DNA from 2 places in the Xanthobacter albus genome. Region 1 is predicted to be linked to the other one. Evidence: predicted binding sites of a transcription regulator. Region 1 holds the regulator's gene; the other holds the start of a gene.
The links. The regulator PhoB, encoded in region 1, activates phosphate uptake and scavenging genes when phosphate is short. The targets are predictions, from matches to a motif close to TGTCATNNANCTGTCAT.

Region 1 (3,408 bases):
GCTCTGGAGCGAAGGCCTCTCCGCGAGCCAGATTGCGAATGAACTCGGCGACATCACCCGCAACGCGGTGATCGGCAAGGTGCACAGGCTGGGGCTTTCCGGCCGCGCCAAGTCATCCTCGGCATCGGCGGTGCGGCCCCAGCGCCCCAACCGCCCCGAGAGCCCGCGTGACCAGACCCGGCCGCAGCGTCCCCTGGTACAGGGCAACACCGCCCTCGCTGCCGAGATCGACGACCTGCCCGAGGAGGCCCCCGCCCCCGCGCCGCAGCCCGTGGCGAGCGACAACGTGGTGTCCATGGGCCAGCGCTGCACCATCATGAACCTCACGGAGAGCACCTGCCGCTGGCCGATGGGCGAGCCGGGTACCGAGAGCTTCTATTTCTGCGGCGGCAAGAGCAATCCGGGAATGCCCTATTGCACCCAGCATGCCCGCATCGCCTACCAGCCGGTGCAGGATCGCCGTCGCGACCGGCGCCTCGCCTACCTCTGACAACAGCGTGGCCGGGCTCGCGCCCGGCCGGCCGTTCCGCTCGGCAACGGTTCCATCAGTGTGATAGGGCACGCCGTTCACCGACACGGGGACGGCCTGAGGTTCCTGCGCTCGGTGGCGGGAATTCCGGCGTGACATTCCTTGTGTTTCAGCCGCCGCGGCGGCATCCACGTCGCTGAGACAGACGCGAGCCCGGCGTCAAAGCCTGATCCGCATCAGCCACGCGGCAGCGACCGAGCCGGTCACCGGCAAGCCCCGACCCCGCTCCCGATAGCCGCCGGACTGCGCCCCTCCTCGCGCCACGCACCATTCATTTCCAAAATGATCTTCGCGCGCGGCGATCGCTTCTGGCTGCAGAGACGACGCGTTTTTCAGGCGAACAGTGAGCGCTGCGCGGAAAGTGCTCCAGAAGCACACCGGCGCCGCCGCCCTGAGCGCAAGGAGAGCGCCGTTCGGCGCTCGACCGGGGAAGATGGATCACCCAACCACGGTGGGCGAGCGGCCATCAGTGCGCCCGCGCGAACATCTCGTTGAAGGAGTAGCCGGCGCCGCGTACGGTCCGGATCGGGTCCGACTGGCGCCCGCGATTGATCGCCTTGCGCAGCCGGCCGACATGCACGTCCACCGTGCGCTCGTCGATATAGACGTCCTGGCCCCACACGCCATCGAGCAATTGCTCACGCGAGAAGACGCGGCCGGGGCTCTGCATCAGGAATTCGAGCAAGCGGAACTCGGTCGGCCCGAGATGAACCTCACGGCCAGCACGGTGGACCCGATGGGTCTCGCGGTCCAGCTCGATGTCTCCCGCGCGCAGCAGGGTCGCCACATGCTCCGGCTTGGCGCGGCGCAGCAGCGCACGCACGCGCGCCAGCAGCTCCGGCACGGAGAAGGGCTTCACCACATAGTCGTCGGCGCCCGTGGCGAGGCCGCGCACCCGCTCCGTCTCATCGCCGCGGGCAGTCAGCATGATGACCGGCAGGCGCTCGGTTTCCGGGCGCGTGCGCAGGCGGCGGCATAGCTCGATGCCTGAGAGGCCGGGCAGCATCCAATCCAGGATGACGAGATCCGGCACGCTCTCCCGCAGCCGGGTCTCGGCATCGTCGCCGCGCCCGACATTCTCCACCGCATAGCCTTCCGACTCCAGATTGTACCGGAGCAGGAGGGTCAACGGCTCTTCGTCCTCGACAATCAGAATACGCGCCGGCACAGCCTATCACCCATCCACGTCGAGACGTTCTTTGACACAGCCTCGCGCCATCCCGCCCGTGCGGCGGGTCTGGCGCGGCCGCTGCCCGCCTGAGCGGCGGGCAGGGCATCCGGCATCAGGCCTGCTTGGTCTGGCCGGGGAAGGCGACCGTGGTGTCGCTGGAGGCATCCGCCTTCGGGCGGCTCTCCGGCAGCACCTGTCCGGTCACCATGTAGTAGACGACTTCCGCGATGTTGGTCGCGTGGTCGCCCATGCGCTCGATGTTCTTCGCGCAGAAGAGAAGATGCGTGCACACGGAGATGTTGCGCGGATCTTCCATCATGTAGGTGAGCAGCTCGCGGAACAGCGAGGTGTACATGGTGTCGATGGCGTCGTCGCGGCCCCACACGTCCAGCGCCTTGGCCTCGTTGCGGCCGGCGTAGGCGTCGAGCACCTCCTTGAGCTGCTCGAGCACCAGGTCGGACATGTGCTCCACGCCGCGCACCAGCTTCTGCGGATGGTACTCGCCCTCGATGGCGATCACCCGCTTGCCGACGTTCTTGGCGAGGTCGCCGATGCGCTCGAGGTCGTTGGCGATGCGGATGGCCGCCACGATCTCGCGCAGGTCGCTGGCCACCGGCTGGCGCTTGGCGATGACGAGCACCGCCTTGTCCTCGATGTCACGCTGCACCTGGTCCACGCCCGCGTCGAGCGAGACGACCTTCTGCGCGATGGCAATGTCGCGCTTGATGAGCGCGGTCATGCTGTCGGCCACCAGGCGTTCCGCCTGGCCGCCCATCTCCACCACCTTGCGTCCGATCTCTTTGAGCTCGACGTCGAAGGAGGTCACGGTATGCTCGGGCATCTGCGCCATCCTGTTTTCCTCAGCCGAAGCGGCCGGTGATGTAATCACGCGTCTTGATCTCCTTCGGGTTCGTGAAGATCACGTCCGAAGGCGCCACCTCGATCAGCTCGCCCAGGTAGAAGAAGGCGGTGATGTCGGCGCAACGCGCGGCCTGCTGCATGTTATGGGTCACGATGACGATGGTGAAGTCGCGCTTCAGCTCGTCGATCAGGTCCTCGATCTTCGAGGTCGAGATGGGGTCCAGCGCCGAGGTGGGCTCGTCGAGCAGGATCACCTCCGGACGCACGGCGATGGTGCGGGCGATGCACAGGCGCTGCTGCTGGCCACCGGACATGCCGAGCGCGGACGTGTTCAGGCGGTCCTTGGTCTCGTCCCAGATGGCCGCCTTGCGCAGGCACCATTCCACGCGCTCGTCCATCTGCGACTTGTTCAGCCGCTCGTGCAGGCGCACGCCGAAGGCGATGTTGTCATAGATGGACATGGGGAAGGGCGTCGGCTTCTGGAACACCATGCCGATGCGGCTGCGCACCACGGTGGAGTCGAGCTCCTTGCCGATGATGTTCACGCCGTCGAACAGCACCTGCCCCTCGGCGCGCTGGCCGGGGTAGAGGTCGTACATCCGGTTGAACACACGCAGCAGCGTGGACTTGCCACAGCCCGAGGGGCCGATCATGGCGGTCACCCGCTTCTCGGGGATCTCGAAATTGATGCCCTTCAGCGCGTGGCTCTGGCCGTAATAGAACTGAAGGTTGTCGACCTTGAGCTTCGCGGGAGCGGGCGGCGCGTCGGGCCGGGCCGCGACCGAGGTGGCGATGCTGAGGGTGGGATCGACCGCAGACGTCATCTGAGCCTCACTGGAATTTACAT
Region 2 (3,408 bases), 810 kb from region 1:
CGGCCGGCACCCCCGTGGGGCGGCTCGCGGGGGCCTCCGTGCACCCGGATTACCGTGGCCACGGGCTGCAGCGGATGACCATCGCCGGGCGGGTGGCCATCGCCCCGCGCGACATGGTGCTGTTCTCCACCGCGGCGCCGGTCAATCCGGGCAGCTGGTCGAACCTGCTCTCGGGCGGCTTCCCCATCGTGGGGATCGAGCTCTTCTTCGGCGGCTACGCCCGCTACGTGATGCTGCGCGACGGCTCCCGCCACGATCCGGGGGCGGTGGTGGTGGCCGATCCGCTCGATTTCGAGCGGCAGAGGGCGCTGTTCGCCGAAGGCTGGCGCGGCTATGCGCGCACGCGCCTGCCCAGCGGCGCCGTGGGCGTGATGTTCGCGCGGCCGCTGCCGGCGGACGCCTGAAGACCGCGTGCTGCCCCAGCAACCCCGAAGCATTTTTACAATTCAACGGGACGCGGAAATGCCTTAGACTGCATTTCGCGGGTGAAGCGAGAGGCGAGCCGCCGTTTATGCAGGCGCGCGGCGGCCCCAGTTCGAAAGTGCTGCGGGAATGAAGACCAAAAACTCATCGCGGGCGACGGAAACCGCCCCCATTGTCCCGATCGCCCGCCTCGCTTTCGCGCGGAGGACCGCCGTTTCGCGGGCGCCCCGCGCGGCGGGCACCGCCTGCGATGCCCCCACCTGAGCAGCGGCCATGATCACGACCCCCGCCGCCGATACCCTGATCTCTGCGCTGCGGGTCGGCGCGGATATCGCCTCCATCTCGGAGGTCACCTCCTGGCTCGGCGACATGGCCGAGCAGGAGGGCTGGCCGCAGGCCATGCGTTTCGGCCTCGAGCTTTCGCTTGAGGAAGCGCTCACGAACGTCATCTCCTACGGCTTCGACAAGGTGGCGCACGACCCGTCCATCCGCGTCGAGGTCCACCGGATGCCGGGCGGGCGGGTGGCCGTGCAGCTCATCGACAACGGGGTCGCCTTCGATCCCACCACCATCGCGGAGCCGGAGGCGGTGGCGGCCATCGAGGATGCCAGGATCGGCGGCCACGGCGTGCAGCTCATGCGCCACTTCATGGAAAGCCTCGCCTATCGCCGCGAGGATGGCGAGAATCACCTCACCATGGTGGCGGCGCCGGCCGCGCATTAGGGCGCTTCCGCGCGTCGGTGTCGTAGCCCGGAGGGCCTCGGATGCTGTCGGCCTTGTCATGCGCCCTTCACCCAGCGTGAGGTGTCCCTTCGCATCAAACCCGCGGGGAACGAGGCGCCCGATGGCTTCGCGCGATGTCGCAGAAGTGTCATGAAGCGCGGCTATGAGAGCCTCTTCACATCTGAAGCGCTGTGCTGCGTGTCTCTATCCGCCGTGGCGGTTTCGCCGCCGGGCCGCGTGGAATGCCGGGCTGGCGCGGAGGCCCGCCGCTCGGGCACGGGGGACACGGGCCAGGTGCCCATGACGCGCTCATGATGATCTTGGCGGGAATTCTCGCGGGCCTTGGGCTGCTGTTCGTCGGCCTCAAGACGCTTTCGTCGCACCTCCAGCAGGCCACCGGCCGCGGCGTGCGGCACCTGCTGCGCAGCGCCACGCGATCTCCCTTGACCGGCCTCGTTTCCGGCAGCCTCGCCGGCGCGGCCACCCAGTCCAGCAATGCGGTGGCCATCATCTGCGGCAACCTCGTGCGCGGCGGCGTGTTCACCACGCGGGATGCCATTCCCGTTGTGGCGGGCGCCAACGTGGGCACCGCCGCGCTGGTGTTCATCGCCGCCATCGATTTCCGGCTGGTGATCTTCTACCTGTTGGCGCTGGTGGGGTTCGGCTTCCAGCTCCGGCTCGACCGCCGCCCCGCCTGGCGCGAGTGGATGGGCGTGGCGCTGGGGCTGGCGCTGGCGCTGCTGGGGCTCGACTTCATCAAGCAGGGGCCCCGCGCCATCGATCCCGCGGCCCTGGCGGCGTTCCTCGATGCCGGGCTCACGCCCTGGGTGGGCTTCGCGCTCGGCCTCGTGGCGGCGGCCCTCAGCCAGTCCTCCTCCACGCCCACCATCCTGGTTCTGGCCTTGCTGCAATCGGCGGTGATGGGGCTCGATTCCGCTTTCTACGTGGTGCTCGGCGCCAACCTGGGCTCCGGCCTCGCCACCCTGGTGGCCGCCGGGGGGCTCGAAGGCACGGGGCGGCAGCTCTGCTATGCCCATATCCAGGTGAAGCTCATCGGCTGCGTGGTGGTGCTGGCGGTCTGGCTCGGCGCCGGGCTGGCGGGGGGCGATCCGGCGGCCGCGCTCTCCATCCTCGGCGGAGGCAAGGCGGCGCTGTCGCTTTCGCTGCTGTTCCTCGCCCTGCAACTCGCCGGTGCGGTTCCGGTGGCCTTCGCGCGGACCACCGCGGAGGCGATTGCCATCCGCTTCAGCCCGCCGACGCTGGAGGATGGCGCCTCGCGCCCGCGCTATGTCCATGATCGCGCCCTGGAGGCGCCGGCCACCGCGCTCGACCTTTCGGAGAAGGAGATCCGGCGGCTGATCCAGCTTCTGCCCACCCTGCTGCCGGACCTCGACGTGGATGAGGCGCCGGGCGCGGGCGAGCGGCTCGCCCTGTGGCGCGGCGCGGCCTCCATCGCCCGCACCACCGAGGGCTTCCTCACCGATCTCATCGGCCGCGCGCCGGAGCGCGAGACCCTCGACATCGCGCTCCAGCAGCAGGCGCTGGTGGAGATGATCCGCGTGCTGCAGGACACGCTGCACGATTTCGCGGAGGTGGTGGAGAGCTATGACACGCCGCCCCAGCTCGCCTTCAACCTGTCCGAATCGCTGCGGGTGATCGTCCTGTCCCTGGCGGACGCCGAGGGCGCCGACGACTATGAGGTGATCGCCACGCTGACCGCGGACCGCAGCGAGCTGCTGACGCGCATTCGCCGCAGCCTGGTCGGGGCGAGCATCGGCACGGGCGAGGACGCGCGCCGCCTTCTGCTCGCCACCAGCCTGTTCGAACGCGCGATCTGGCTGATCCGCAGAACCGCCGTGGCGTTGCGCCCGGTCGCGAATGACGATAATGCCAGTGACGAAATGATGTCAGCGGAGCGGGACGGCATCCATGCACATTGAGCGTGAGCAGGTGGACGGCGAAATCCTGCTGAAGGTGGCCGGGCGGCTCGATACGCCGAACGCCAAGCCGTTCGAGACCAGCCTGATGGACGTGGTCTCCATGAGCGACGGCGCCATCGTCGTCAATCTCGCCGGGGTGGACTATGTCTCCTCCTCCGGCCTGCGCGCCCTGCTGGTGGCGGGCAAGGCCATGCGCAACGCCAAGCGCCGGCTGGCGCTCACCTCGCTTCAGCCGCAGATCCGCGAGGTGTTCGACATCTCCGGTTTCTCGACCCTGTTCGAGATTTCCTGACCGGGCCTTCCAAGCTCTTGCGTTGACGTG

Region 2: the regulator PhoB is predicted to act here: its motif matches at 1,282-1,298, upstream of V5F75_RS19140 (Na/Pi symporter).

What each region holds. Positions count from the first base shown of each region.
Region 1 covers NZ_CM195532.1:570,074-573,481, forward strand. Annotated here, with positions in the region: gene V5F75_RS02575 (GcrA family cell cycle regulator) at 1-490, shown strand, start outside; gene phoB (phosphate regulon transcriptional regulator PhoB) at 996-1,697, opposite strand; gene phoU (phosphate signaling complex protein PhoU) at 1,813-2,541, opposite strand; gene pstB (phosphate ABC transporter ATP-binding protein PstB) at 2,561-3,385, opposite strand.
Region 2 covers NZ_CM195532.1:4,304,633-4,308,040, reverse strand. Annotated here, with positions in the region: gene V5F75_RS19150 (GNAT family protein) at 1-404, shown strand, start outside; gene V5F75_RS19145 (ATP-binding protein) at 697-1,146, shown strand; gene V5F75_RS19140 (Na/Pi symporter) at 1,458-3,086, shown strand; gene V5F75_RS19135 (STAS domain-containing protein) at 3,076-3,378, shown strand.